Regions from separate parts of the Caldalkalibacillus salinus genome, predicted to be linked through region 1. Evidence: predicted binding sites of a transcription regulator. Region 1 holds the regulator's gene; the other holds the start of a gene.
The links. Region 1 encodes NrdR, which represses ribonucleotide reductase genes. Its sites were predicted from a motif close to AACACNATATATNGTGTT; they were not measured.
Positions count from the first base shown of each region.

Region 2: JKM87_RS00465 (vitamin B12-dependent ribonucleotide reductase) is a predicted target of NrdR. The motif match lies at 6,491-6,508, and genes of this name have one in related genera.

Region 1 covers NZ_JAERVL010000004.1:29,434-45,815, forward strand. The annotation lists gene pepF (oligoendopeptidase F) at 35-1,846, opposite strand; gene JKM87_RS03880 (hypothetical protein) at 2,198-2,416, shown strand; gene JKM87_RS03885 (D-alanyl-D-alanine carboxypeptidase family protein) at 2,515-3,786, shown strand; gene JKM87_RS03890 (phosphotransferase) at 3,826-4,734, shown strand; gene JKM87_RS03895 (GNAT family N-acetyltransferase) at 5,157-5,627, shown strand; gene JKM87_RS03900 (GNAT family N-acetyltransferase) at 5,714-6,313, shown strand; gene JKM87_RS03905 (nucleoside triphosphate pyrophosphohydrolase family protein) at 6,372-7,388, shown strand; gene JKM87_RS03910 (CYTH domain-containing protein) at 7,413-7,913, shown strand; gene fosB (metallothiol transferase FosB) at 7,994-8,419, shown strand; gene JKM87_RS03920 (glyceraldehyde-3-phosphate dehydrogenase) at 8,968-10,008, shown strand; gene JKM87_RS03925 (cytosolic protein) at 10,215-10,607, shown strand; gene JKM87_RS03930 (metallophosphoesterase) at 10,684-11,538, opposite strand; gene JKM87_RS03935 (Na/Pi cotransporter family protein) at 11,868-13,496, opposite strand; gene nrdR (transcriptional regulator NrdR) at 13,687-14,142, shown strand; gene JKM87_RS03945 (replication initiation and membrane attachment family protein) at 14,181-15,707, shown strand; gene dnaI (primosomal protein DnaI) at 15,709-16,382, shown strand, end outside.
Region 2 covers NZ_JAERVL010000001.1:102,022-118,403, forward strand. The annotation lists glycine riboswitch at 1-80, shown strand, start outside; glycine riboswitch at 84-181, shown strand; gene gcvT (glycine cleavage system aminomethyltransferase GcvT) at 288-1,388, shown strand; gene gcvPA (aminomethyl-transferring glycine dehydrogenase subunit GcvPA) at 1,504-2,853, shown strand; gene gcvPB (aminomethyl-transferring glycine dehydrogenase subunit GcvPB) at 2,846-4,315, shown strand; gene JKM87_RS00455 (lipoate--protein ligase family protein) at 4,400-5,230, shown strand; gene dat (D-amino-acid transaminase) at 5,410-6,252, opposite strand; gene JKM87_RS00465 (vitamin B12-dependent ribonucleotide reductase) at 6,694-9,261, shown strand; gene JKM87_RS00470 (cytochrome c biogenesis CcdA family protein) at 9,537-10,262, shown strand; gene splB (spore photoproduct lyase) at 10,591-11,616, shown strand; gene mntR (transcriptional regulator MntR) at 11,698-12,141, shown strand; gene JKM87_RS00485 (patatin-like phospholipase family protein) at 12,308-13,237, shown strand; gene JKM87_RS00490 (hypothetical protein) at 13,248-13,595, opposite strand; gene JKM87_RS00495 (S8 family peptidase) at 13,834-14,895, opposite strand; gene JKM87_RS00500 (YqhR family membrane protein) at 15,051-15,593, shown strand; gene JKM87_RS00505 (M24 family metallopeptidase) at 15,620-16,382, shown strand, end outside.

The DNA.
Region 1 (16,382 bases):
AGATAGGTCAGCTGCCACACGTGTTATTTTAATTTTAGTGATCGATGGTAAAACTTTTTTCCAATTCATCCACTAGTGTGCCAACATAAGCAACGGCTTCGTGAATCGGCTCAGGTTGAGACATGTCAACTCCAGCATATTTCATCAGTTCTAACGGCTTCATCGTTCCTCCTGCTTTAAGTACTTCTAACCAGCGATCAATTGCCGGTTGACCCTCACGTTGAAATAATTGTGCGACAGCAGTTGAAGCGGTTAAACCTGCTGAATAAGTATATGGATATAAACCCATGTAGTAATGTGGTTGACGCATCCAAGTCAGACTTGCGCCTTCGTCAATGTCAACCGTGTCGCCCCAAAAATTCTGAAGTAAATCCCGCTTCTGTTCTGATAGGGTGGATGCCGTTATGGGCTGTCCTTCCTCTGCCAATTGATAGACTCTACGTTGTAGCTCGCCTTCGAGTAAATGAGTCACAAAATTATGGTAGTACGTGCCTAAAAATTGAAGAATGACCCATCTTTTCATTCTAGCATCGTCCGTTTGAGAGAGGATATGCTGACCTAACAACAACTCATTCATTGTAGATGGGGCTTCGACAAAGTATCTGGAAGGTCGGGTATTTCCATAACTTTGATGCTGTCCTGCGAGATAGAAGTGTCCCGCATGTCCTAACTCATGTGCTAGGGTGAAGACGCCTCTCATCGTATCTGTCCATGTGACCAAGATGTAGGGGTGCACGCCGTAAGGACTAGAACAGAAGGCACCAGTAGATTTCCCTACATTATCTGCAAGGTCAACCCAACGCTCTTTGAGACCACGTTCCATAATATCGGTGTATTCAGTTCCCATGACCTGTAAGGCCTCTAAAATGGTTGCACTCGCTTCCTCGAAAGTGGTGCTAGGGTTGTATTCAGGGTCTAACGGTGCCTTTAAATCGACGAATGTCATTTTGTCTAAACCTAATACCCTTTGCTTTAATTTAGCGAGTCTACGCATATGGGGAGCAAGCTCTCGTTGTATAATATCTAACTGGTTGTGGTACATTTCCTTACTCACCTGTTGGGGTTGAAGGAGCATATCTGTGACGGACTCATACCCTCGTAATTTAGCGATATTCACTTGTTTTTTAACTTCTGTGGCGTAAGTAGCCGCGATGGTATGTTTGTACTGTTGTAACGTATGTACAAAGGAAGCATAAGCATTTCTACGCAACTCAGTGTCAGGAGAGAATTCATATTTGTCTTCAAACAGCGCAAAAGACATCGGTTGTGATTGCCCACTGGCGTCTCGAATATCATTAAATTGCATATCGGACAGCTTCGCTCTTTGATAAATCATATACGGAGCGTTATGGATTTCACTTAATGATGCCAGGACTTCTTCCGTTTCAGCTGACAGGCGATAGGGCTTTTCTTCTAACATGTCGTTTAGACTTTTTGAGTAAACGTCTAAGCCGTCTTCTTCTGCAATGTACTGTCTTAACGTTTCCTCAGGCATCTCAAGTATCTCTGTACGTATAAATGCGAGTGAGGCGCTTACTGTAGATACGAGCGCTGCCACCCGAGAAGCGTTGGCCTGATTGGTAGGGTTCGTACCATCCTCAGATGAACGCAAGTTGGCATAAGTGGCCACACGCATTAGGCGTATGCTGAGCTTTTCCTCCGCCTCGAGACAATTGAGTAAGGTTTTAGGGTCCTCAGCTAGTCTCCCTTGATATTGTGTGACCATAGGTAAATCTTGTGAAATTTGATTGATTTCACCCTCCCATTCATGTTCGGTTTCAAATAAATCCTGCAGATTCCAAGTCATAGATTCAGGGACTTGATCACGCAATAACCGTTTTTCCATACAAACATCTCCTATCTTTAGTTAATGGGTGCACATTCTTTTGTTAAGAAAGCCAAATATTTCGTAAGGCTAATAATATATTTATTATAAATGGTGTCGCCATTTTCGAATAGTGTTTATTTTTAAAAAAATCCAAAAATGCACGGCTCATTTACATGATCTGACAAAAACCTGATAGGTGCTCTTTTGGGATATTTTTAGTATGATAACATTAGAGTGATGTAAAAATATAAAAGGTTGTAAAAGGGTATGTGTTGAAGATTCAATTAAAAAATAGAACAATACAACGATAAGGGATTGTCATTTGAATATATAACGTTGATACATATAGTAAATACAGGAGGGACAGCATTGAGTCATACAGAAGATCGATGTCTAGAATGTGGACAAGTTCTAGAAGAAAAAACTTATGCCCTATATCGTCAACAAACACCAAAAGGTAAGCATACAAAGGGTACAGACAAAGACGACGCCATTATTGGTTTTTTGTGTAGGATGTGTAGCAAGAAAAGAAAAGTTAAGCCGATAAAGAGTAGAAACGAGTTACATAAACTGAAGGAACTTTTTTAAACACAATCGAAGATTCAAAACAACATGAAAGTTAGCAAATATATTTACCAGGTTTAGTCATCTCAGAACATTGAGGAATAAGGTGAGTGGGGGAGAAAATGAAGTTTGCAGGCGAGGTTTATAAATGTAAGCTCATTGTACTATTGTCTATACTATTACTTTTCTCAAGCGTGCCTAACCATCAAGCATACGCCCAAATAGCTTTAAATAGTAAATACGCGGTGGGTATAGATGCTCAATCGGGTGAAGTGCTGTTTGAGAAAAATGCATTTGAGACTGCTTATCCAGCTAGCATGACAAAAGTGCTCACAGCGATGTTGCTAATGGAGCATGTGGAGGAAGGGGAAGAAATCACCTTTTCAGCGAATGCTGTTAATCAAGTACGCAGTCGCTCACCCCTATACTTCTATGAGGGAGAAACGATTAAAAGAGACGATGCTTTGATGGCATTAATTGTGGTTAGCGCGAATGATGTGGCTACGGCGATTGCTGAACACATTGCAGGTACTGAAGCGTTATTTGGGGACATGATGACGCAAAAAGCCCATGAGTTAGGGGCCACTCAGTCTCAATTTAAAACGCCAAATGGGCTTCATCACCCCGAACATTACACAACAGCGTATGATATGGCACTGATTACGAGAGAGGCAATTAAGAACGACCGTATTTTAGAAGCATTAGGAACTAAGAGTGTAAAAGTGTCAACATCCAGACAATCGATGGTCATTACCAATCCCAGTCGTATACATGATGATCCGGACAGCTTAGGCGGTAAGACCGGATTCACCACTCCAGCAGGAAATACACTGGTGAAGATAGATGAGCGAGATGGAAAAACAGTCATTAATGTCATCATGAAGTCGAATATCGCTTATATATACGATGAAATTAAAAGTATTTCTCAATTTAGTATGAGCCAGCTTGAAAAGGTTCCCGTCATTGATGAAAATAAGTGGACCAAAACAATGATGTTGCATGACAAGCCTGTGTTGGTTGGACCAAAACGCTCAGTCTATCTCAATAGAAAAATTAATACCAACCCTTATACACTTCATTTTAAACAGACGGAAAGTTTTACATTAAACGAGTTAATATTAAACGGTCTTCAAAAAGGGCAAAAAGTAGGTGAACTCACCATTATGAGGGGGGAGGATGCAGTTGAGACTGTAGATGTCATGACGCTCCACCACTCTATATACGAGGAAAAAGAGGAAGAACAATCATACGTTTATGTTTGGTTTATGCTCGCTCTGACTCTATTTGGGACTCCATTTACTTATTTCGGTTCCGTTCAATTAAGAAAAAGGCACCGACTGATGAAAAGAAAGAAAAAGATCAAACAGCCCATCTATGAAATGAATAAATACTAAGGTTAACAACAAACATGTGATAGGAACGGGGCGTGTAACATGGTTAACATTGAAGTAATACGCTCAATAAAATGGATCAATTGTAACTCCTATATTGCATCTATGCTACAGTGGTTGACTGAGGATAACCTTATTCCTGTTGTTCCTGGACAGGAAGCAACCGTCATCGGAATCGGTTATGAAGTTCCTCAGTTTGTCTTAAAAATATGGGACAAAGAAGTCACAACGGACGCTAAGCGTCAATATGAACAGCATCACATATTATTAAATTCAGGCTTGAACGTACCGGAAGTATTAGGGTGGGGCGTGAATCAACTCGGGCATGAAGTATTAGCGATGACCTATCATGGGCGTCCCATTGTCCAACGACCTTGGGAACATACCGAAGCATTCGCTCATGCTTTGGTAAAACTCCACCAGTTATCCGGTCATCCCTGTGCGCTTTTCAAAACCAAATATGATCCACACAATCAAGGCCAAGAGTCTTATTATTCTTATACATCTTTAGTCCATCATTTTTTCCCTTTCATTGAACAGCATCCCGACATCAACAGCCTGGTTGCGGCCATTACAAAAGAACTTCCCCCTCCCATTTTAACAATGACTCATGGAGACTACACATTAGAAAATTTTCTCTATCAACATCAACGGTATACCATTATTGACTGGACAAGTGCACAACTTCAAGATTTTCGTTACGATTTTGCTTGGGCTAGCTTTTTACTGTACTTATATCACGGAAAACAAATATACGAACGTTTTAAGGATATTTACTTACAACATCACTATATCGATACCGTCACTCTTAGCCGCTTTGAAATGTTAGCAGCCCTTCGTTGGCTGTTGTTAGATCGCTTGATATCTTTCCCTGAAAAAGATAAAATCCAGTATGTTTGGGCATTCATCTTTCAGAAGGCCAATCATTCCAAAGACCTACTAAAGAGGTGAGATACTTAGAAATCCTAGGTTTTTTACACCAATAAAATTTAGAATTTTTTATCAAAATAGGACTAAAGGTATAGTTGCTTGACATATACAACCTTTTGTTAAGGTAAGTTTAAACAAACAGAGACTATGTAATCAAAAATGAATCACAGAAGGGAATTCTTCGTGCGATGTCGAAATTAGGAAAGCCAAAAGAAAATAATGGGCATAAGAGTAATAAAGAAGAACTATAGAGTAATAAAGAAGGACTATTTTATCACGAGATAAGAAAATCTTTGCCTATATCAATAGTCCTATAAACGTTTACGGCGAGGAGAACACCTAGTAAAATAGAAAAGATGTAACATAGCCATGCAACTTAATAAAAATGCAGGTTATCCTATTTAGGTCCTAATCATAATATTGATGTATCATAGGAGGTATATATGGACAGGGTATCACTTAGACGCGCGACAGAAGAAGACTTTGATTTCATATGCCAAATACATAAATCGAACTTTTACAGCCTACTTGAAGCTCAGGTCGGTTGGGATGATGAGCTAGAACGTGAGCAGTTGAGCTATATATTTCGTCCAGGAAATGATCTCATAGTGGTGTGGCGTGGAAATGATGTTGGTTATTTGTCCTATGAAGTTGAGAACGATGTCTTACATATTAAACAACTAGAACTTCATCCGGACTATCATCGACAAGGCATAGGATCTCAGGTCATTGTTGGCATGAGGTTTAGCCATGGACTGCCGATGACGTTAGCCGTCGCTAAGAATAACCTAGCAGCCATTTCTTTCTTTGAGCAAGTTGGTTTTGCTTCTGAGTCAGAACGTACCATTACGAAGCAGGGGAAAGAAAGGACTGCGGCGATTTCCCACTTGGTCATGAATATAGCGCAGGTTTAGACGATTTGCTACTTGAGTTGTGGACAAGGAGAAAAGTCCTCGATCAACCATGAAGTCCAAGTCCTATCTTTATAAGGGGGACCAACATGAGAATTCTTGAGACAGCACGTTTGTCTTTAAGAGAGATGACAGAGGAAGACATCCCATACTTATTACAGATTTTTACCGATCCACAAGCGATGGCCTATTATTCATCAACCAAAAATGAAGCTGAGGCCCGCACTTGGGTAAGGTGGGTTCGATCATGTTACGAGAAAAGCGGGATAGGATTGTGGATTGTCGAAGAGACAGAATCGTCACGTTTTATCGGACAAGTGGGGTTAATGCCTCAAGTTATTGCGGGTCGAGATGAGGTTGAAATAGGCTACTCATTGGTAAGACATGAATGGAATAAAGGGTATGCCACAGAAGCGGCTATTGGTTGTCGAGATTATGGATTTCATCACCTGGGCTTAACACGACTCATCTCCATTATTGACCCTCGACATACAAAAAGTAGAAATGTCGCTCTTAAGGTTGGTATGGAATGGGAGAAGCAAATCATCAAATGGGAGAAAAATGTGGACATCTATGCCATCTCAGTATCTAGACAACATGATATTGAACGTTATGGTCCCTTTTGGAAGGAAGATGGTGCTCAAGATATTTTGCAGCTCAAACGCGCACATAAAAATAAGTCTTGGTGAAAACGAGATGCATCCTTTCGCTGTTGAAAGGGTGTTTTATTATGAGGAGGGATTGCTTATGCCACGAGTCAATGATTATCAAGCACGGATAGATGAATCTATTCAAAAGCTTGGGGGGTACTGGAAACCACTTTCTTCACTTGCCCGATTAATAGAGGAATTCGGTGAAGCGTGTGAAGAAATCCTGAATGCAGGAGAAGCGAGTGTCGAATCGTTTATCTCAGAACTCACAGATCTTTATATTATCTCTACGTGTATTGCCAATCAGTACTGTGCCGATTTGGAGGAAGAATACAAACTATTAGGGTATACAAGTCAGACATATGAATTATATCAATCCCTACCTGTTCCTGAAGATCTTCAGCGAGCCACACTAGCCTTATCACCTGCCGTAGGACAGATTGCTCGCATATTAAATCATTATGAAGGGGATAAAAAGAAGAAAAAAACGGAGAAAGAACAACGCGTTGCAGCTGAAATCGCTCACTTCCATCTTAAGCTTTTACAGCTAGCCAAATGTCTCAATACGAACTTATTTACCCAAATAGAAAAAATACTTGAGAAGAACTTATCTAGGGATATAGGACGCTTTGAACTCACCCATGATCCTACGACAGAACCAGCTAGGAAAAGGTTTATTGAACACTTAGAGAAGCAGGAATTATTACAATCTAGGAAAATTTGGGGTGGCTCTCCTTGGCAATTACATCTTCCACTTGAAGATAACATTCAACAGCAACTGCCATTATTCAGACGCTTTATAACCTGTGCCCCCGTAGAAGGGTTAGAAGGGTTGGTCCTAGAAGTTAACATGCCCCCGGAAAAACAACATCTGATTCCAGGAGTATACAGTGAGATCATTGCGGACATTTTATCATATCTTACACAGCAAGACGATTACGTTAGTGTCCCATCAACAATAACACCTTCTGCAATATTAAAAGGTGAGACAGTCTCACTTTATTTAGGGAAGCATGCTGCTGAGGTCGTCTGTTTTGGGGCGCACTTACCACAAGAGGACCCGCGTTACATAGCAAAACAGGGTCAACTTTTCTTATACTTCAAATTAAAATAAAGTAGATAAAGGAGAAGTGATACAATGGGCATAGAAATAGAACGTAAATACCAACTTAATCAATTTCCACAAGAAGAGATTGACAGTGGGCGGATACAAATACTAGCCTCGCAAATCTTTGAGCAAACATACCTCGCCTTGTCAGAAGAGCAGGAGATCAGGGTACGTAAAGCCGTATATGTAGATCAAGAAGAGAAAAGCGTTCAATATACTCATACATTTAAAAAGGGCCATGGCATGGCAAGAGAAGAAATTGAATACAGGATTGATGAAGAGATATATAATCAATTGATGGAGGGGAAAACACCACTAGTGAAGAAGAGAACCGTCGTCGAATATGATAAAATTTCCATGGAAATAGACGAATATAAGGGTTTTGATTTGATCACAGTCGAAGTAGAATTTAACACCGAAGAAGAAGCCCTGGCTTTCGAACCCCCATCTTGGTTTGGTGAAGAAGTGGGCAGTAAAAAAGAGTACCGTAACAAGACTTTATGGAAGTCCTTGCAGACGTCATTTGGATGATACGCATTGAGTCAGTTTTAAGAAATTAAAACTTCAATATACGATTGAATCGTTGATAAAATTAGAGGTGCTGTGTGATGTTGGTCAAAGGGTTGAATCATATTTGTATATCTGTATCGGATTTAGATAGTTCCATTCAATTTTATACTGATGTATTTGAAGCTGAAATATTGGTAAAAGGGAGGTCTCTTGCTTATTTTGACCTCGCTGGGATGTGGCTGGCGCTTAACGAAGAAAAAGATATACCACGAGAAGAAATACGGTCTTCGTATACGCATTTAGCGTTTAGTGTCGACGAAACAGATTTTGACAAGTTACTGCATAAACTACACAAGCTGGAAGTCGAAGTATTAGAAGGAAGAGAAAGGGATGAGCGAGACAAACGATCCATCTACTTTTTGGACCCTGATGGTCACCGATTTGAGTTTCACACTGGTACATTAAGTGATCGTTTGGATTATTATAGGGCAACAAAACCTCATATCACGTTTTTTAAAGAGGCATAATGTCCCAAGTGAGGGGAGGCTCTATAAACGGTGTGGTGTACACACAGTTTATAGGGCTTTTTTTTAGGGCTCTACAATATATGTTGGGGTATACGGAAAATTCAAAAAGCATTAAAAACACGCAAGCTCCTCTATCCTACATACTTGAATTTGGCCAAAACAAGTAGGGGTACTAGATGAACTCAGACATGCGGATGATGGGATGTGCTGGAGGGTTTATCTACCGCCTTTATGAAGGCCTTCTTTCCCTTATGATATCAATAAAAAGAAGGGCCTGAGTAAGAGCGGCCGTAAGCACGTCCCAACATCACATTAAAACGAGTAAAAAGTCTATTTGTTAGCATCAGGGGAGTACGGAGCTTGCGCTTCTTACCCCAACATTTGATGTACCCTTTTTTTAGACTTAATCACTCTTAAGATTTAATGTCATCATAATAAAATGGAACCATGATATATGTTTAAAAGTGAAGCAACTTGTTCCGCAATGTGTTATACTTAATATAAATATAGTATAATATAATATGACCTAATAGAAGGGAGACGATAACATGAAAACCAAGATTGGAATTAATGGGTTTGGTCGTATTGGTCGTATGGTGTTTAGAAAAGCCGTGCTAGACGATGCTATTGACATAATGGCCATCAATGCCAGTTACCCGGCAGAAACGTTAGCTCACTTGATTAAGTATGATAGTGTGCAAGGCTTTTTTGACATAGATATTAAAACGGAGGAAGACGCGCTTATCATTAACGGCAAACGAATAAAGCTTCTTTCCAGCAGAGACCCACTTACCTTAGGATGGGGAGAATTAGGCGTAGACGTTGTGGTTGAAGCGACCGGCAAATTCAAGGATTACGATGGTGCTAAGAAACACCTTAGTAGCGGAGCGAAAAAAGTGATTATTACGGCCCCTGGTAAAGGTGAAGACGCTACGATTGTCATGGGCGTCAATGAAAACACATATCGCCCTGATCAACATCATATTATTTCGAATGCATCATGTACGACGAACTGTTTAGCCCCCGTTGCTAAGGTTTTGGATCATCATTTTGGTATTGTGCAAGGTATGATGACAACGGTTCATGCATACACCAATGACCAGAAGAATCTAGATAATCCTCATAAAGATCTCAGAAGGGCCAGAGCGTGTGCACAATCAATTATTCCAACTTCGACCGGAGCGGCTAAAGCTGTAGGAAAAGTGTTACCTCGTTTAGACGGGAAGCTCAATGGTATGGCTCTGAGAGTTCCCACGCCAAACGTCTCCATTATTGACCTTGTCGTCGATGTTGAAAAGAACGTAACCGTTGAGACTGTTAACCGTGTGTTAGAATTGGAAAGCCAAGGTACACTCCAGGGTATCCTCCAATATATTGAAGACCCACTCGTATCCGTCGACTTTGTAGGGAATGAACATTCATCAATTATTGACGGGGCGAGCACTATGGTACTAGGAAGTCGACAAATAAAAGTCCTAGCTTGGTATGATAACGAATGGGGCTACTCCTGTCGTGTCGTTGACCTTGTAAAATATGTAGGGGACGCTCTTAGCCGTTCACTGTCTTACCAAACCCAAGTAACCGTATAGAGAACAGGTCATAAAAACATAATCATATTGATCGAAGAAATAGACACTTTACCTCAAATGAACACCTTCATGCTATAATGAGAAAAAGAAGTGGCCTAGAGCCTAGGTGAGAAAAACACATGGCCTAAACTTAAAAAATAGTCGCAAGGCAATGAATAGAAACTTAAACATCGGCCCAAGAGAGGTCATGCATGAGGGGGAACATTATGGGGATAAAAGATTTTTTCTCAAACAGAGCGGAGACCCAGGAAATACATCGAGATGAACGGTTACAAACAAGGTACTATAAAGCGAACCTCAAAAAATCGTTGGACGCTGTTGACGATTTATTGAAAGCGGATGCACGTATTAACGTCCTATCCTACTCAGAGGATCATGGCGAAATCACCGCAGAGTTTTTAAAACCTAAAAAAGCATTTATAGTTGTGAGTTGCATTACAGTCTTTCCTTTTAGAACGGCTGTTGATTTTACAGTCACGACTAAAACGACCTTCTTACCTTTCGACGCTGGTTTTAGTAAACGAGAAGTCATCCATTTTTATGAAAAATTGGATCAAAGATTGACGTTTGCTGGTACGGGTCTGTCGGAGAAAAAATAATAAAGACATAAAAACAAAACCCCCAAAGTATCATCATTCACGTCCATTTACACAGAATGATATACAAAATGGGGGTTTAAGCAATATAATCTTTTTTCGAGATGCCTGTTTCTGTATGCTCATCCGGGTGTAAGGTATGAATAGTAATCTCAGGGCGACAGCCTAATCGTAGATTAGCACCCGTTTGTCCAAGTCCTCCACTTATATAGTACTTGCGCTTAGTATCTTCTTGAATGCCACACAAGTATTTCTTTAAGGGTTTTAGTCCCATTTTTAGTGAATGAACGGGTAGGGGGTAGTAGATCTGTCCCGAGTGGAAATGCCCACAAATAAGATAATCAAAGTGATGGGGTAATTGTTTCACGATCAATGGATCATGTGTTAGAATAAACCGCACGCCGACTTCCGGAACTTCAGCGAAAGCTTGTCTAATATTAGAATGACCTGAATAGTGATCGTCTATACCGATGATGTGTACAGGCGTACCGTCAACAGAAAGTGTATGCGCCTCATTTTCCAAAACGTTAACCCCTAACGCTTCCATTCTCTTCTTTAAGTGAGGTAAGTGTTCTGATATGATCCAGTCATGATTTCCCCACACTGCATAAACACCGTATCGAGTAGGAATGTCCAAAATCTCACTCAAAAAGTTCATGAAACGATCTATACTCTGGACGCGATCAAGATAATCACCTGTTAAGGCAATCATATCAATTGTCTCAGATCCTATTAAATCTTTAATTTTCTCCGGTGTCACGCACAGTTTTTCCACATGTAAGTCGGTCAACTGAAGGATATTAAGTGGCTTTGAAAGCTGTTTAGACGGTGATACAGGAACATTAACATGCTTAAGTTCGGGACGATACGTATTCCAGTAAGCTTTTGAAAGAACAGAAACCCCCGCTAATGTCAAGAGAGATGTGAGTAACATAATTAACAACTCCTTTATATGAGTGCGAACTTTCACCTACCGATGACAATAAATGGGTTAGACATCGTAAAAATGCATTTATATTTCACGTTCATCTATATATACATATGTCTATACTTTTTTATATAAATTTTTATATAAGCACTATCTTCTATCATACTAGAAATAACTTTCGTTCTCTATATATAAATTATGGATATCTTGTTATAAAATTTTTATGGATAAAGCCCTCGTGAGCACAACTTAACGTTTAGCTTGTGAGCATAAAAAAACACCTCCCCGGTTGGAGAGGTGATAAAGCAAAAGGTAGCAATTTTTAAGTCACGATATTATTCGCCATGAATGACGTATTGTGCGATGTTCTTTGAATGATCTCCCATTCTTTCCAGATTACTGAGGTAATCAAGGAAAACAGCACCCGCATTACCTGTGCATAAATTATTATTTAAACGTGTGATATGGCTCTTGCGGAAATTGCGCTCCATACGGTCGATCTCATTTTCATTTTCAAGGACTTTCTCTGCAAGGCTTTTATCCTCGTCGTTGAGTGCTTGTATCGCTTGCCCAATCGTCTTATCAGTGAGGTTAATCATCTTCTTCAGATCTGCAAGTGCTTCGTCGGAGAACTCAACTTTATGCGTTATCGTGTATTCTGCGAGCTCCACAAGGTTTTCGGCATGATCTCCAATCCGTTCGATATCGTTCACAGTCTGAGCCAAGATAGAGGCCTTACCAGATTCTTGTTCGTTTAAAGCACTTTGTTGCAACGTGGAGAGATAAGATGTAATTTTGTCATCCAGATCGTTAATCAACTCTTCTTTTCGAAGGGCGATATTGCCAAATTTCTCTTGGCGTGTAAAGAAATAATTAACCGCATCGTTCAGCGATTCTTTGGCATGTTCACCCATACGAATAATCTCATGATGGGCTTGACCTAACGCCACAGATGGATTTGGTAACAAACGATCATCTAAGTATTTAGCTCCAAATTCTAATTCCTTCATTTCTCCTGGAATCATGCGTGTCACGAGTACGGCTAATAACGCCACAAAAGGCAGTTGAATAAGGGTATTGGACACGTTGAAGATACCATGTGCATAAGCGATCTGCATACGAATATTGGCGTCTGTGATGTCACCCAAGAAAGCCACTAAGTTCGCTACTAAAGGCAGAATAATGATGAATATAGTCGTCCCGATAATATTAAATATCACGTGAACTGCAGCTGCACGTTTGGCTGCGACAGTTGCCCCGATGGCAGCTATAACTGCAGTAATGGTTGTCCCAATATTGTCACCAAACAGGACGGGTAGTGCAGGAACGAGTTCAATCATACCCTCATCGGCCAGTGTTTGAAGGATCCCGATAGTCGCACTCGAGCTTTGTACGATCACAGTAAACACAGTACCGACAAGGACGCCTAATAGTGGACTGTGAGAAAGGTCAACGATAAACTCTTCAAATATGGGGAGGCCCCGTAAGGGCTTCAAACCGCCACCCATTGAACTTAAACCTAGAAAGAGCATCCCGAATCCAAAAATAACTTGTCCATAATATTGATACATTTTCTTTTTCACAAAGAAAATGAGGAATGCGCCGACGGCGATGATCGGCAGGGCGTACTCTTCAATCTTAATCCCGATTATAAAAGCGGTCATGGTTGTTCCTATGTTAGCCCCCATGATAACCCCAATAGCCTGTCTAAGCGTCATTAACCCGGCGTTAACTAACCCGATCGCCATAACGGTTGTCCCTGTTGAAGTTTGTAAGAGTATCGTGACTACAATACCGACAATAACGCCCATTACTGGGTTAGAGGTATATGTCTCAAGAAGACTGCGCATTTTATCTCCTGCTGTCTTTTGTAAACCGTCGGACATATACTTAATACCAAATAGGAAGATCCCTAATCCTCCTATAAATTTAAAGATGATGTCCTGCCATTCAGTCCAGCCCATATTGCTAATAATCCCCCTTAAGAATTAGATTACAACTACTTACCTTTTGCTAATGTTCGACAGAAAATTGCACATTCGATCAATATTATATCCGATATTAGTCTAGTTGAAAAGAAGAATTCATTCTAACCTTGACGAAAAGGCGAGAATAAGCCACACTAAAGATAATATCACGTTGGAGTTGATGAAGATGCGTTGTCCTTATTGTGGACATCTTGGCACGAGAGTATTAGACTCTCGACCATCAAATGAAAATAGATCGATACGTCGCCGTCGCGAATGTGAAGAATGTAACCAGAGATTCACGACGTTTGAGATGGTAGAAGAACCGCCACTAATGGTGATTAAGAAAGATGGCATGAGAGAAGAATTCAGTCGTGAGAAAATCTTACGTGGTCTCATCAGAGCGTGCGAGAAGAGACCTGTTCCATTAGAAAAACTGGAAAATATTGTTCACAATATAGAAAACGAGCTAAGAAGTGTGGGACATCAAGAAGTCCCAAGTCAAGAGGTAGGCGAAAAAGTCATGGACGAGCTATACAAAGTAGACGAAATAGCCTATGTGCGATTCGCCTCTGTATACCGTCAATTTAAAGATATCTCGGTTTTTATAAATGAGTTGACAGACCTCCTGAAGCGCTCTTAATATATGAGAAGAAATGACTGTTACGAAGGAGGGAAATTATGGCCCTCGTCTGGAATGAGATCCGACCCATGGACGGATTTCGAATGATATTAAGTGATGCTTTATCACCGTTGCACTATCGTACTCTGACACACTTATATCAACCTATTATGGGTGCTAATTCCTATGCGTTGTACCTTACGATGGCTCACGAAGCCGAAGGGGAACGCTTATTTTCTTTTGAGCGAAATCATCAATGGCTAATGAATATGATGGGTTTAGCCCTCGATCAGATTTATCAGGCACGACTGCGCTTAGAAGCCTTAGGGTTGATTAAGACGTATCGAGTGAAAAAGGATGATGAGTTTAGTTTGTTTGAGTATCATTTGATACAGCCGCTTTCACCTCAAGCGTTCTTTAGTGATGATATATTAAGTATTTGTTTATATAATAAGGTTGGGGCTAACAGATATAAAGATATCCGTGCACGGTATTCTTCATATTACCCACCCCCTTCTCAAGATATACAACTTCAGAATAAAGAGCTAACCAAAGAATTTCATGAAGTGTTCTCATCTATTTCTCCATCTGAACTTGTCGTGAATAAGGGGAGCGAGATACAGCAGGTATTACAGGAATGGGAGCAAACTTACCCCGTCCCTGAGCCCGATCATGAAACGGCCCAGCTGGCTTTTGAGAAAGTGGATATAGATTTAGATCAGCTACGTGCGTACATGATGAAGGGGATTGTGTTTGAACAGGTTGTTAACGAAGACACGCTACCCATCATCAAAAAACTGACTTATTTTTACCAGTTAGATGAATGGAGCCTAAGTCGTATTATTCAGGACGCTTTATCCGTTGACGAAGCACTAGACATGAATCAATTTCGTCAAAAAGCAAAAGAATGGTATCGTCTACAAGAAGGTGGTAAACCACCGAAAGTCATTCATCAAATACAGCCACAACATAAAAAAAAGATACATAAGGAAATGAACATGTCCGATGAGCAGAAACATTTGCATCGATTAGAAAACATGTCGCCTCTTCAACTACTTAAAGCATATCAGGGTGGAGGCAAGGTCGCTGATGCCGATGTGAAACTGGTTGAAGAACTCCTTGTGGATTACCAATTGTTACCGGGTGTTGTCAATGTACTAATTGAGTATATCTATCTGACCAATGATTTTAAGCTACCGAAAAATCTTGTCACAAAAGTGGCTGCACATTGGAAAAGAGCAAAAGTTGAAGATATAGTACAAGCCCAAGAGCTGGCCAAGAAAGAACACCAGCAATACAAAGAATGGAAAAATCAGCAGTCAGGCCACAAGACTAAAGGAAATGGCTCCAAAGGCTACTCAAATGCTATGTATCCCAAGCAGGTCAAAAAAGACACACTCCCATCATGGATTACCCAGCAAGAAAATGCACATACGCCGGATGGGAACGAGCAACAGATCGAGTCAGATAGTGAAAGAACAGGAGCTTCAGAAGCTTCTATGAGTGATGAGCATAAGAGAAAAAGAATGGAACAGCTCCTGAAAGCGCTAGGTGAGTGGGAGGAAGAAGGAAAGGGGGAGAGATAAAATGGAAGCCCTAAGTAAATCTTTAGAACAATGGATGAGCAATAAGAATCTGCACCAACAGATGAACGCAACCCTAGAACGTTATCTCAATGATCCTTTTTTTCAACAATGGTGGCAGCAGTTCCCTGATTGGACCAAAGATGATCTCACACCATTTCTGACGTCAATAAAGGAGTATGTCAAAGAGCAACAACATTGTCAGGGATGTGGTGGTTTGGGCCAGTGCCAGAACTTGATAAGAGGCCATTGTGCTGAATTAACAAACTACGGTCAGCAAATTGGAAACGTGTATCAACCTTGTCACTATTACATGAAATCTCAAGAAGAAAACAAACGTGAGAATCTCATACAAAGTCATCATGTGCCAAAAGATATCATGGAAGGGTCCTTACGCCTGTTTGATCACCAAGACCAAGGGCGACTGGACGCTTTTAACGCTGTCATGGATTTTTGTTTAAATACAAAGCCTAGGGAAAGTGCAATAGGGTTATACCTCTATGGTCCCTTAGGTGTCGGTAAAAGTTTTCTTTTAGGGGCTGCTTGCAATAAGTTGGCTGAGCGTGGGATTGCGAGTTATATGGTATATACGCCCGATTTCTTCCGTGAGATGAAAGGGGCTATCGCTGAACACAAAGTAGATGAGAAACTACAGCTTCTAAAGGAAATACCTGTCCT
Region 2 (16,382 bases), on a different contig from region 1:
ATCCATACCTTATCGTAGCGCCGAAGGAGCAAGCCCTCATAAGGGGTGAATCTCTCAGGCAAAAAGACTCTTACAGGACGCACCTCTGGAGAGCGCCTCCTTAAAGAGGCCACCAAAGGGGAAACCCTACTGTTGACAGTCATTGCTTCATAGGGGTAACTCTCAGGTACAACGGACAGAGTATACACTTGGATACAATGTATACGTCTGTCCTTTTCTTTTGTCTTGATTTTGACCATTAAAAAGCTAAGTGAATACATATATTCATCCTATTTGGAGGTGTAAGAATGGCAGAATTAAAGCGTACTCCTCTGTATCCGGTTTATGAAACATACGGGGCCAAAACGGTTGACTTTGGCGGCTGGGAGCTACCTGTACAGTTTTCTAGTATCAAGGAAGAACACCATGCTGTCCGTACAACAGCAGGGTTGTTTGACGTCTCGCACATGGGTGAGGTTGCAGTAAAAGGACCTGACGCTTTTAGCTACCTACAGAAGATGCTCACCAACGACGTGTCAAAACTCGTGGATGGTAAAGCACAGTACACGATTATGTGCTACCCAGACGGAGGGACAGTGGATGATCTCATTCTGTACAAAAAAGCAGACCATGATTACTTAATCGTCATCAACGCGGCGAATATTGACAAAGACGTTGAGTGGCTACAGAAGCATGTTGAAGGTGATGTGGAAGTAGAAGATGTCTCTCATCAATACGCACAGGTGGCCATGCAGGGTCCTGTAGCAGTAGACGTCTTACAACAGTTAACGGACGAAGACCTGAGCGCCATTACATTCTTTAAGTTCAAAGATCATGTTCAATTAGCCGATGTCAATGTTCTCATGTCACGTACCGGTTACACCGGTGAAGATGGGTTTGAAATTTACGTGGCACCGGAAGATGCGCCCCACCTATGGGAAGAGATTCTCAAAGCGGGTGAAGACAAAGGGGTTATCCCATGTGGTTTAGGGGCAAGAGATACGTTGCGTTTTGAAGCTAAACTACCGTTATATGGGCAAGAGATAACAGCCGATATCTCACCGATTGAAGCGGGACTCGGCTTCGCTGTCAAAACGAACAAATCGGAAGACTTTATCGGTAAGGATGTATTAAAAGAACAGAAAACGAATGGTGCACCAAGAAAACTAGTGGGTATTGAGATGATTGAACGTGGTATCCCTCGTCACGGTTACCCCGTGTACGTGGAAGATAATCAAATAGGAACAGTCACTTCAGGGACTCAATCTCCAACGCTGAAAAAAAACGTAGGCCATGCGCTCTTAGATCAAGCATACACAGAGATAGGGCAAGAAGTATCTGTGCATATTCGAAACAAACAAGTTAAGGCCCAAGTGGTACAGACACCATTTTATAAAAGACAGAAGTAACCTTTGAAACGGGTTACTGTCATGCTAATGACAGAAAGCCCTGAGCAAGCCATAGGTTAACCTTTTGCCACGGTGAGAGAGACCGTCGCAAGCAGACAAAGAGGAGGGGTTATGGATGAAGCATCGTTATCTACCAATGACAGACGTCGATCAACGAGAGATGTTAGAAGACATCGGCGTCTCTTCAATAGAAGACTTATTTGACGATATTCCTAAAGATATTCGTTACAACGGAGAAATGAATATATCCGCTTTAGATGAAACAGCATTGACACGTTATATGATGCAGCTCGCTAACAAGAATGCTGATACGTTGACGTTCACGTCCTTCTTAGGGGCAGGCGCCTATGATCATTACATCCCTAGTGTTGTGAATCATGTGATCTCCCGTTCAGAATTCTATACGGCTTATACGCCATATCAGCCGGAAATCAGCCAAGGGGAGCTTCAGGCCATATTCGAGTTCCAAACGATGATATGTGAGCTGACGGGCATGGACGTCGCCAACTCCTCTATGTACGATGGCCCAACGGCCTTAGCCGAAGCGGCAGCGATGGCCTCCGGGATCGGCAAGCAGAAAAAAATCGTCGTTTCTGAAGCTGTACACCCTGAAGCACGAGCGATCATCCACACTTCAGCTCAAGGTTTGGGCTTAGATGTAGTAGAAGTACCCGTTCGAGCTGGCGTAACGGACCTTGTTGCTCTAGATCAAGCGGCTGATGAAGAGACGGCAGCGGTTCTCGTTCAGTATCCGAATTTCTTTGGGCACCTAGAGGATCTAGCACAAGTAGAACGAATTGCCCATAAACACAAGGGATTAATGGTCGTCAGTGCTAATCCGCTAGCCTTGGGTACATTACAGCCCCCAGGTGCGTTCGGTGCGGACGTTGTGGTTGGCGATGCACAGCCGTTTGGCATCCCTACAGCATACGGTGGACCCCATTGCGGCTACTTCGCAGTGAGAAAGAAATTGATGCGTAAAATTCCGGGTCGTTTAGTGGGGCAAACGAAAGATGACACAGGTCAAAGAGGATTTGTATTAACGCTTCAAGCCCGTGAACAGCATATCCGCCGTGAAAAAGCGACTTCTAACATCTGCTCTAACCAGGCTTTAAACGCGATTGCAGCTTCGGTGGCCATGACAGCCTTAGGTAAAAATGGTGTGCAGGAAATGGCCATGCAAAACATCCAAAAAGCGCAGTACGCTAAAAAGCAATTGCAAGGCATTAACGGGGTGGAGATTCCTTATGATCAGCCATTTTTCAATGAGTTTGTCATTAAACTTAATCGATCAGTGGAAGATGTCAATCTCGCGCTACTTGATAAAAAAATGATAGGTGGCTACGACCTCGGTCGAGATTATCCAGATATGGAAAATCACATGCTGATTGCCGTAACGGAAATGAAAACGAAAAACATGATTGACCAATTTGTACAGGAATTGGAGGCGATCCTTCATGTCTAACAGCAATGAGAAGGCACTCATTTTTGAAATGAGTAAAGAAGGGCGTATAGCGCACAGTTTACCGCAAAATGACGTGCCGGAAACGGATGTCACTGATGTGATCCCGCCCGAACTACTTCGTGAGACACCTGCAGAGTTACCTGAGGTGTCAGAGCTCCAACTCATGCGTCACTATACAGCGTTATCAACACGTAATCATGGTGTCGATAGTGGGTTTTACCCTCTCGGTTCCTGTACGATGAAATATAATCCAAAGATCAATGAAGACGTTGCCAGGTATCCTGGTTTTTCTCGTATTCACCCGTACCAGCCTGAAGAAAGTGTGCAGGGCGCCCTAGAAGTGCTCTACTATCTACAAGAAGACCTCAAGGAAATAACGGGGATGGATGAAGTGACATTACAACCCGCAGCTGGGGCACAAGGTGAATGGTCTGGATTAATGATGATTCGCAAATATCATGAATCGCGAGGCGAAGGGGAGCAACGTACCAAGGTCATAATCCCAGACTCAGCACACGGCACAAATCCGGCCAGTGCGTCTGTTGCAGGTCTTGAAACGATAACGGTCGCTTCTAACGAAAAAGGGCTAGTAGACCTTGATGCGCTCCGTGAAGCGGTGGGCGCAGATACAGCAGCGCTCATGCTCACAAATCCGAATACGTTAGGGTTATTTGAAGAAGAGATTACTGAGATCGCACAGATTGTTCATGAAGCGGGCGGCCTCCTATACTACGATGGTGCAAATGCGAACGCCATTTTAGGTATCGCGCGCCCTGGTGATATGGGCTTTGACGTCGTACACCTTAACTTGCATAAAACATTCACCACGCCACATGGCGGTGGGGGACCAGGCGCAGGGCCCGTTGGTGTGAAGCAGGCACTGATCCCATTCTTACCTAAGCCGGTTTTACGGAAGGAAAACGACCGCTATACGTTCGACCATGATCGTCCAGAGTCTATCGGTCGAGTGAAGGCATTCTATGGTAACTTCGGGATACTCGTTCGTGCCTACACGTATATCCGAACGATGGGAGGAGAGGGATTACGTCAGGTTTCTGAGCAGGCCGTCTTAAATGCCAATTATATGCTGCGTAAGCTAGAGAACCATTATGACGTCCCATTCAAACAACATTGTAAGCACGAGTTCGTTTTATCAGGCAAACGTCAGAAGAAACTAGGCGTCAGAACATTAGATATCGCAAAACGTTTATTAGACTTCGGTTATCATCCACCAACGATTTATTTCCCATTAATCGTAGAAGAGTGTCTGATGGTTGAACCTACGGAAACAGAAACGAAAGAAACCCTTGATGAGTTTATTAACGTTATGATAAAAATTGCAACAGAAGCTGAAGAGGACGCTGAAAAAGTACAAGATGCGCCTCATACAACCGTTGTAGGTCGCCTTGACGAGGTCACTGCAGCGAGAAAACCCGTTTTACGTTGGGACAGAGACGCTTAGCATGATAGACTGAGAAGGTAGGCCATGATAGGTCTACCTTTTCAAATGACATCAATCACTTCCATTATGATAACAGGTGAGTATATGAAAGAGATTAATTGGCGTTTCATAGACACAGGTAAACAAGACGCTGCCACTAACATGGCTATAGATGAAGCGATACTCATGGCCCATAGTGAAGGCCTCGTTCCACCAACGATACGTTTCTATACTTGGCAACCAGCCAGTGTGTCCATAGGATATTTTCAAAAACTACATAAAGAGATTGACCTCGATCAGATTAAGTCTTACAATCTAGGGCTAGTGAGAAGGATGACGGGTGGTCGAGCCGTTCTCCATGATGACGAACTGACTTATAGTGTAATGATATCTGAGAAACATATGCCCACGTCAGTGATTGAAGCTTATAGACTGATCGGTGAAGCCTTGCTGCATGGTTTTAAGGCATTAGGACTTGAGGCTTCATTCGCTATACCTGATCAAGCTGCCCAACCACGCCATATCAAACAAAACAGATCTGCCGTATGCTTCGATGCGTCATCCTGGTATGAGCTTATCGTTGAAGGGCGTAAGGTGGCAGGGAGCGCCCAAACGAGACAAAAAGGCGTTGTGCTACAACACGGGTCTATTCCTTTATCCTTTAATCTAGATATGCTCTTTGACGTGTGTCGCTTCCCAAGTGACAAAGTGAAGCAGCGGATGAAGGAAGGTTTCAAAGATAAAGCCGTCGCTATCAACGCATTAAGAACCCAGCCTGTTACGATTCAAGGTCTACAAGACGCTTTTTATACCGGTTTTGAGCATACGTTACAACAATCTTTGCGAAAAGAAGATCTCACCCTGTACGAGCGAGAACTGAGCAGGCATCTCATATTAAATAAATACACGCAAGAAGAGTGGAATCACAGAAGATAACATGATCTTTTATCGTTTGATGACATTTTACTAGGGCCGTGTGCGTCTTTTATCTTGACGCCGGGGATCAAGCGCGTTAGGATAGCTATTGCGTCAAAAAAATGAAACTGACATGTTTCAATGATTCATCCTTTTCGTGGAGACTTAACAGTAAAAGGGGATTTGAAAACAGGCTATCTCTAGACAGCCTGTATTTCTTTTTCAAACGCTTCTTGTAGTTTGACCGTAAGAGGGCCTGGGATACCAGGTCCTATATCCTGGTCATTCACGCGTTTTATGGGCATAATCTCACTCGTCGTACTGGTGATAAAAACTTCATCAGCATCTAAAATCTCTTCTGTGCTGAAGCTTTTTTCATACACCTCGAGTTGAAGTTGCTGACAAAGTTTAAGCACTTTTAGACGCGTGATGCCATTCAAGATGAGATTAGTGGCGGGGTGAGTGTATACCTTGCCATTTTGAATCATGAATACGTTAGACGAGCTCCCTTCAGTGACCGTACCGTCTCGGTGTTGGATCGCTTCAAAAGCGCCGTGTTCAGAAGCGGTTTGTTTCGCTAAAACATTGCCTAGTAAATTAAGGCTCTTAATGTCGCAACGTAACCAACGGCTATCGTCTATTAAGATAGCATTTACACCCTGTTGCATGTCTTCTGTGGGCCTTGGCATGTTTTTAACATAAGCCACCATTTGAGTGGGGACATCCGAGGAAGGGAAACCATGATACCTGGCAGCCACTCCTCTCGTCACTTGTAAGTAAACGATCCCGTTTAGTATGTCATTTCGTTGTACCAATTCGTGCATATCACGTGCCAAGGTATCTCTGCTAACGGGAAGATGCATCTTAATTTCATTTGCACTGCGTTCTAGACGTTGTAGATGAGCATCAACCTCGAATAATTGCTGGTCATAAATGCGGAAAACCTCATAAATTCCATCACCAAACTGATACCCTCTGTCTTCGATATCAACATGTATGGTGTCCCGTGATTTAAATTCACCGTTATGGTAGATCCAGGTCATGTCAAAACCTCCATTTGATGTGACTAAATTTTGTTCTATTTTACATGAAAAAAATAGATAAATCTTCTTTTTTAAAAAGAAAAATGTATTGAATCGCAAGGTTTTATGGGGGTCGTTTTTGGCAAGTCACGAAAAAAAGTAAATTCAATAAAAAAAATGAGATAGGAAGAGGATACGATGTCTCAGCGCAAAAATCGGAGAATTTTTAAGTTGACGAGGTGGGAAAGATTTGTTCAAAAACGCAATATGTAGTGCTCTAAAAAAACTTTAATACAATATATTGTTATAACCATCAGATTATGATAAAGTATACTCATTCACAGTTATGATACATGTCTAAAAACGCAGCCTATATCTGATCGTTTTAGAACACAATGGACAAGCCATGATGAACGTGAAGCATGTTTGGCCATTTTTTAATTTGAAAAAGGGGGAGATTGTGTGGGCACAACACTTGTTCAGGATGAGTTAAACATTGCTCAACTAAATGAAGATATTAAGGTATTTCCGCAGGTACATCCCATTCAGCCCGGTATGAATCGCCAATTAGAAGGGGTATCTAGGCTCGTGATGCTAGATCGGTACGCCTTTAAAGATATAGAAAAGAAGACATTAAAAGTTGGAGATTTTGTTGTCTTAACAATTAAAGATGATCCTAAATTTCCAGCTCGGGGATACGGTTTTCTCCAAGAGCTGAACGAAGAGCAAAAAACAGCTAAAGTTAAAGTGGACGAGGCTTTCCAAGGTGTGATTGAAGATCCTGCGGAAGCTGAAAGTGGTGTCGTTGAGGTGACGATCGATGTCATTGAGAAACCACTGGAGATTTTTTATGAGCAAATTGCGGCGAGAGTGGCCACAGGACTGTCTGCAGTTGAACAAATTGAAGCTGATCGCAAGCGCGCTTTTGAAGAATTCTATCATGAGTTAGTACATATGAATTTTGTTCCAGCAGGTCGTGTCCTTTATGGCGCAGGGGCTGGTACAGACGTTACTTTCTTCAATTGTTATGTTATGCCGTACCCGCATGATTCTAGAGGAGGTATTGCCGATCACCGTAAAAAAGTGATGGAAATTATGAGTCGCGGTGGCGGAGTAGGCACAAACGGATCAACGTTACGCCCAAGAGGTTCATTATGTAAGGGTGTCAACGGAAAATCTAGTGGGTCCGTCTCTTGGTTAGATGATATAGCCAAGCTCACACACTTGGTTGAACAAGGAGGTTCCCGTCGCGGAGCACAGATGATTATGCTTGCTGACTGGCATCCGGACATTATTGAATTTATTATATCTAAAATGCAAAATCCTAAAGTGCTCCGCTTTATCGTAGATAAAACGAATGATCCTAAAATCAAAAAGCTCGCTAAAGATAAATTAAAATTCATACCTTTAACCGGTACGGAAAGAGACATGTATGAGCAGATTATGAGGATGAACCGTGAAGGAACGGATTCCCCTTTCTCAAAACAGATTGTGGAAGAGGCAGAGCAGAAGTTGGCGGACGGAGGAACATATGAAGTGAACAACCCTGAGTTTTTAACTGGGGCTAATATCTCTGTTTGCTTATCTTCCGAATTTATGGACGCCGTTGAACGAGACGCTGAATATGAATTGCGTTTCCCAGATATTGAGAACTACACGCCAGAAGAGATGGAGATATATAACCAAGAATGGCAGGCGTGTGGAGATGTTCGCGAATGGGAGGCAAAAGGGTTTAAGAGTCGAGTTTATAAGCGTATGAAGGCCAAGGAGCTTTGGAACTTAATCAACATCTGTGCTACTTATTCTGCCGAACCGGGCATCTTTTTTATAGATAATGCTAATGACATGACGAATGCCAAGGCTTACGGCCAGAAGGTTGTGGCCACGAATCCTTGTGGGGAACAGCCGCTTGCACCTTACTCTGTATGTAACCTTGCTGCCGTCAACTTAGCAGAAATGGTGGACAAAGAAACCAAAACATTTGATTTTGAGAAGTTAAAGCAGACTGTGAGAGTAGGCGTCCGCATGCAAGATAACGTCATTGATGCCACACCATACTTCCTCGAGGAGAACACACATCAAGCAAAGGGTGAACGTCGTGTAGGTCTTGGTGTGATGGGCTTACATGATGCGCTTATCTACGAGGAGAAAGTATACGGCTCGCCTGAAGGGAATGCTTTAGTGGACAAGATATTCGAAACGATGGCGACAACTGCATATCGTGAATCAGTTGCACTCGCAAAGGAAAAGGGAAGCTTTCCATTCTTAGACGGTGAGACAGAAGAAGATAAGCAAGAACGCCGTCAAAGATTTATTAACACGGGATATATGCAAAAGATGCCTGAGGATATTAGACAAGACATTTTAACCCATGGTATCCGCAATTCACATCTTTTAACGGTGGCGCCAACAGGATCAACAGGAACGATGGTCGGTGTATCCACGGGGCTTGAGCCTTATTTCTCCTTCACATATTATCGATCTGGACGTCTAGGTAAATTTATCGAGGTTAAGGCAGATATCGTTCAAGAGTATCTAGAGCGTCACCCACAGGTCGACGCGAACGATTTACCGGAATGGTTTATCTCAACGATGGAGCTGACACCTGAACAGCATGCCGATACACAGTGTATCATTCAGAAATGGGTGGATAGTTCTCTGAGTAAGACCGTTAATGCACCGAAGGGCTACTCAGTTCAACAGGTCCAAGCGGTCTACGAACGCCTCCATCGTGGTGGAGCAAAAGGCGGTACTGTCTATGTGGATGGGTCTAGAGACGCGCAAGTGCTTACCCTAACGGCTGAAGAAAACGACGTGAATCAAACGGACAGCCTATTTGAGAGCTGGGAGATTGAAGAACAGCCAAAACAATACGTCTTAGATACGATCCCAGAGTTACAATCAACGAACGTGACGTACGGTACGGAAGTGGGAGAAACGTGTCCGATCTGCCGTAAAGGGATCGTTGAGGATGTTGGTGGCTGTAACACGTGCACAAACTGTAACGCTCAGCTGAAGTGCGGCCTATAAGCCAGAGACAAAAATAAAAGGAAGAGAGGATGAGCAGAGTTACTGCTCATGACTCTCTTCCTTTTTGAGTTCCTATACCTTCCCTACTCCGATCCTGTATCAATGTATGGTGTCCATATAATTGTCACCTTTTATATTTCTGAATTTCAGGTTCTTCGTGTACAATGTTACTAGAGATGGGGACATGAGTCACAGCTTACATACGTCTACGTCGTGTGCAGTAAAAGCATTTTAAAAAACGTCGTCGATTCATATATAAAAAGGGGGCATACGTCATGGATCCAGCTGATATTACGATATGGATCGCTTTCGCTGCAGGTGTTTTATCTTTTATTTCGCCCTGTACCTTACCTTTATACCCTGCATATCTGTCTTACATTACTGGCGTATCAGTAACGGATATTAAAATTAACCACACGGGTAAAATCCGTTTGCAGATGATGGTACACAGTATATTGTTCCTGTTGGGTGTCTCCACCATATACATGACTTTAGCTTGGAGTGCTAGCTTTATCGGTGTGTACTTTCAGACTTACCAAACCCTGATTCAACAGATAAGTGGAGTACTGATATTTATTATGGGGCTTTTTCTACTCGGGGTTTTTAAGGTCGACTTTTTAATGAGAGAACATCGTTTGCAGTGGACAAAAAGACCAGTGGGGTATATAGGATCAATATTTATTGGAATGGGGTTCGCGGCAGGTTGGACACCGTGTATAGGGCCAATTTTAACCGTAATCCTCTCGTTATCCCTACAAGATCCAGCCAGCGCAACAAACTATATGATTATGTTTATATTAGGATTCGCCCTGCCATTCTTTTTGCTTTCATTTTTTATTAGTTCAACGAAATGGATTATTAAATACAGTGATCTGATTATGAAAATCGGTGGTGGGGTCATGATTATCATGGGGATTCTTCTGTATACAGACCGCATGATCGACATCTATATATGGATTAATCGACTGATTGAAGGAACGTGGCTCCAAAGATTAGGGTAAGACGAGAAAAGCTAAATTTTTCAATTTAAAAAGGATGGCCCCGATAAAGGAGGCCATTCTTTTTTTTGTATGCGCAAGAAAGGGCAGTTGTTGCACAATGACAGATATTGTGCGTCATGACTTCGCGTTCTTTGCTCAAAATAGAAATACAGGAAAATGCCCGTTTTTAATCAACATTAAAAGGGGTGAAGTAATGGCAACACCAACAAAAGATCCACAGAGGAAGCAAGATCTAGAACAAGGAGAACAAGCCACAACGCAAAAAGATGAAAAGACACAGCAAACCAATAATGGCCAAAAGCCTCGCAAAAAAAGAAAGCCGAAGCCCATGCCAGCCTTTGAACCGGACTATGTGTTTTTTGAACCAAGGGCCTTAGAGTATCCATTAGGCCAGGAATTAATGGAACGCTTCAAAGAACAAGACGTCCCGATTCAAATGACAACGTCGCACAACCAAGTGCGCGGGATACCGGGTGATACACCCACGGCTGCATATCGTAACGCTAAGCGGACCTTTGTTGTCGGGGTGCGTAAAACACTGAAATTCGATACGTCTAAACCGTCGGCGGAGTACGCTATCCCTTTAGCCACAGGCTGTATGGGGCATTGTCATTATTGTTATCTACAGACCACACTCGGCGCTAAGCCCTATGTTCGTACGTATGTTAATCTGGATGACATATTTGAGCAGGCTAAGAAATATATTGACGAACGTGCCCCGGAGTTGACACGATTCGAAGCGGCATGTACCTCAGATCCTGTTGGGTTTGACCACATTACCCAATCATTATATAAAGCGATTGAGTTCATGGGACAACAAAAATACGGAAGACTGCGCTTTGTGACCAAGTATCATCACGTGGATCATTTACTTCAGGCGCAACATAATGGTCACACTCGCTTTAGATTTAGTCTCAACGCAGATTACGTCATAAAAAATTTTGAGCCGGCAACATCAAGTTTCCAAGATAGGATTACCGCAGCGGGAAAAGTGGCAAAAGCAAATTATCCCTTAGGATTTATTCTCGCGCCATTAATTCGCTTCGATGGCTGGAAGGAAGGCTATACAGAGCTGTTTGAACGATTAGATAAAGAGCTCATAGCAGATGCACGTAAAGACCTGACGTTCGAGCTTATCATGCACCGCTTTACCAAAACAGCGAAACGCGTGATATTAGACCGCTATCCTAAAACAAAACTTGAAATGGACGAAGAACAACGCAAGTACAAATGGGGCCGTTATGGACGTGGGAAATACGTCTATCAGAACGATGAAGCACAAGAATTACGCGAGTATGTTCAAGATTTAATCAAACAGGCATTTCCTGAAGCGAAAATTGAATATTTTACGTAAAAGCCTTGTCTAGGACTCTAAAATGGTGTATCATCTTAGTGCAAATAAGGGTATGTAGAGTTTTATGGGGGGATGGGATCGATGCCGACACCAAGTATGGAGGATTATCTAGAACAGATCTACTCACTTATAGAGGAGAAGGGATATGCTCGAGTGTCTGACATCGCAGATGCCTTACAGGTCCATCCCTCGTCAGTCACGAAAATGGTTCAAAAACTCGATCAAGGAAAGTATTTGGTTTATGAAAAATATCGTGGCCTTATTTTAACACCCAAGGGGAAAAAAATTGGGAAGCGTCTGGTGGATCGCCACACGCTTTTAGAAGAGTTTTTAACGATGATAGGTGTAAATGAGGAAAATATCTATAAGGATGTTGAGGGGATAGAACATCACCTCAGCACGGACTCCATTACGTGTATTGAATATCTTGTAGAATATTTTAAAAACGAACCAACGTCATTAGAAGGGTTACTTGCCTTGAAGGAAGAAGACGAAAAAGAAGATAAAACAAAGGATAAAATATAGTTCGAAAAGCATCGGATATTCCGGTGCTTTTCTGCATTTTTTTACAAGTTTTTGAATAGGTTGTATGAGTACATATGTGAGATAAAGGAGTAGAGAAATTAAGTTAAGGCGCACCACGATTGGTAGGCGTATCACCATGTAGGATCAAAAAGGGAGGCGAACGCATGTGAAATGTGATGCGATATTTGAAGGTGGAGGGGTGAAAGGCGTAGCGGCCATTGGTGCCATCCAAGAAACGGAAGCACGTGGGTATTCGTTTAACCAGATTGCTGGGACTTCTGCGGGATCGATCGTAGGTAGTCTGTTAGCCGCCGGTTATACAGGAAAAGAGTTAGAAGAAATCTTCCTGGACCTTGACTTCAGAATGTTTTTAGAACTAACTGCTGTTGGAAAGATTCCATTAATAGGATTGGTACTTAACATACTCCGTAAAAACGGTATATACGCACTAAATGACTTCGACCAATGGATGAACAAATTGTTGAACGAGAAAGGTGTGCATACATTTTCCGATTTACCTGAAGGTAAATTGAAAATTGTGGCTTCCGACTTATCCAATGGCCGTATCATGTTACTGCCGGATGATCTCCCACGCTATGGCATAGAACCTGGAGATTTTCCCATTAGTCGTGCTGTACGAATGAGTAGCTCTATACCATTCTTTTTTCAGCCTAACATCATAAAGCAAAAAAGCAGTAACGCCTATATTGTAGATGGTGTTATTCTAAGTAATTACCCCATCTGGATCTTTGATTCTGTGACATCGCCTCGTTGGCCAACGTTTGGATATAGGCTAAGAGGGGCGGATGAAGAGAAGCCAATCAAAATAAGAGGGCCTATCTCGTTGCTATTGGCCATATTCTCGACCATGATGGAGGCACACGATCGTCGGTATATCAATCAGCGTGACGCCGCAAGATCCATCTTCATTCCCGTGAGTGACGTCAAAGCGACAGACTTTCGTATTTCATATGAAGATAAGAAGAAGCTCATCGCATTAGGGCGAGAGGAAACAAGTGCGTTCTTTGACCAATGGGATTTTACAGCATATATAGAAAATTATCGTTTTAAAAATAAAGAAAACCGTTCTTCATAGGGCGTTAGCCTCAAGAGGAGAACGGTTTTTTCTTTTTTCCTTTGTTTCCTTCGATGACGGTAAAAGTATGTTTTTTATACCGTTTACTTTTGCCTTGGGCTCGTGGCCCCTTTGACCTGAAGGGAATCATTTTAGATTGGCTTTTGGGTGAATATCTTTGTTGTGTTTTGGAGTAGCGTATTTTCGGTTTTTTTGATCTAAACCAGACAATATAAATGACCCACACAATCCCAGCAATGGCGACAAAGAAGAGCAAGTCATATACAAGGCGCAATGGCTGGGTGGTAAGCTGAAGTATGAAGCCATACAGTGCTAATCCCATCAATATTAGGAAAGGGATCTGGTATTTGTTTCGCACCCTGGACACCACCTTTGAAATAATATCTAAGCCATCGTGGGTTTTACCCTTAGGTCTTTGGTCTTTGTAAGTCATTTTTTCTTTTGTCACATGTCAATTATTAGCATGCCCTAAAAAGGTGACATTGATACTTCTGCTTGTTCTATCTGTAGTTACTAATTGTAACATGAATAGGTCCCTCATACTACTTTGGAATTGATATGAGACTCTTTATATTGGTTATCGTTTAACGTTATTCCTAGCGAAGTGCAGAGACAATATGACGTACTGAGATCACACCATTTCCTTGTCTTAAGTATGAAGGTGTAGAAAGTTCCTGAGCTTGCTCGAAGAGTATATCTTTCACTTCCTGTGCTGTAAATTCAGGTTTTAGTGCCAGTACGATTGCCGCTGCGCCTGAAACATGCCCACATGCCATAGATGTCCCTGAGATACTTCGATATGACTTCTGAATCCAAGTAGAGACAATCTCTTCACCAGGTGCGAGGAGATCTAGACTGTTTCCGTACTGAGAAAAAGAAGAGACTTCAGCATCTCGGTTGATGGAACCGACTGCAATCACTTCAGGGTACTGAGCTGGAAAGCTCACAGTAGGCGTTCCCTTGTTCCCACTTGCCGCAACCATGACAATATCGTTTGCAGCAGCTCTTCTAACAGCATCATGCAGTGCAGGAATGTGATCATCAAGACCAAAGCTCATATTAAGGATACGGATATTCTGTCGGATGGCCCAATCAATCCCACTTAGTATAGAGGATAGACTTGCTGATCCATCCTTATTGAAAGCCTTAATGGAATAGAGGGCGAGTTGTGGATAGACACCATGGAATGACTGACTTCGTTGACGACTGAACCCACCTATTGTCCCAGCGATATGTGTACCATGTCCGTTAGAGTCAATCGGACTACGCTCATCAGTGAAATTGACATACTGGCCGCGTACATTGAAACGAGGGTGGAGACTTAGCCCAGTGTCTAATATACCGACTTTAGGACGGGAGTAGCGTTGCGGAATGTAAGAAAAAGAAGCGCCAATATGTTTGATTCCCCATGGGAGAGAGGGGCGTAACTGGGTTTCAATCGTTTCATCTTCAATTAATTTGACTTCAATATCTTCAGTAATACGTTGTATTTGGCTAGAGGATCGAAGTAAGTGATATATTTCTTGCCGGTTATCGGCATTAACGGTTAAAGCACCCAAACTGGTGAGCTCTTGAAAATGTTTTTGTTGGTCCTGTAGGAGCTCAGAACAGTTTTGCAACTGACCTTCATCTCTTAATTGTACGATATATTTAGCCATGCGAATTCCCCTTCGTATCTATTTTCTTCATATGTATGAGCAAAGCGCCTAAATGTTGCAAATGTGTTGAAAAAATGTAGAATTCATTGTTTCGCTCATGGGGAAGACTAAGGCTGCACATACTATACGTACAAGTCATGAAGGGGGAAGATATCATGAAACGTGGTCGTCATAGAGATGAAAGTTTGCAAAATGATAAAAAAGACCATAGACGGGAAACTCCGATGAGACAATACATTCTAAGTACGGGCTTTTTTGGTGGTTTATTTGCATCCTTACTCGCTTACTTTGCTCATTTTATGAACTTTATTCCATTCGGGCCGGGGATCATATGGCAAAATACACATCTGTATATGTTCTACCCGTCGCTAAAAGGGCCATGGGGACACCTTCTAGGTATGGTTTCTGTCAGTGTCATTTCCATTGGGGTGGCGTATGCGTACTACTATATGTGCCGTAGATTTAATACGATATGGTTAGGCATTGGCTTAGGTCTAGTGGTTTGGGCTATTATTTTTTTAGGTTTAAATCAGTTAATACCCGGGACAGAATCTGTTCGGGAATTAGGATGGACCACGAATATTACGTATGTCTGTATCTTTGTCTTTTATGGTTTGTTCGTCGGTTATTCCATTTCGTATGAGTTTAATGATAGAATATTGGAGAAAGAAAAAGCGATGCGACATGAGCAAACCTGAGAGCAAAATTGATGGGGAGGAAAAACGTGAGTAAAAAAATTGATCGTTTAAGAGCACAATTTGAAGCAGAAGGCATTGACGCCATTTTAGTGACAAGCCGTACCAATCTTCGCTATGTGACAGGTTTCACGGGCACAGCTGGGGTGGCCTTAGTGACTGAAAGGGACGCCATTTTTATTACAGACTTCCGTTATGTCAGTCAAGCGGAAGAGCAAGTACAAGATTTCAGAGTCATCAAACACAACGGAGCGTTAGGAGAAACAATCGCAAGCGAACTCCAACAACAACAAGTACAACGTTTAGGTTTCGAACAAGATCATGTCACGTTTCGTACATACCGCGAGTATGAAACACAATTTCAAGACAGTACACTTGTGCCGGTTTCACAGATGATCGAGAAACTGAGATTAGTGAAAGATCATGAAGAGATTGGAATGATTAAGAAAGCAGTACATATTGCTGATCAAACCTTTGAACATATTTTAAAATTTGTACGACCAGGCATGCAAGAAATTGAAGTCGCCAATGAAATTGAGTTTCACATGCGCAAACTTGGAGCGACATCTTCTTCTTTTGATATCATTGTGGCCTCGGGGTATCGTTCGGCTTTGCCCCATGGTGTTGCAAGCGATAAAAAAATAGAAAGAGGTGACTTCATTACATTAGATTTCGGTGCTCTATATCAAGGTTATGTCTCCGATATGACGCGCACCTTTGCTCTAGGCACACCAGATCCTAAGTTAAAAGACATTTATGATGTCTGCCTTCAGGCTCAATTACGCGGCGTTG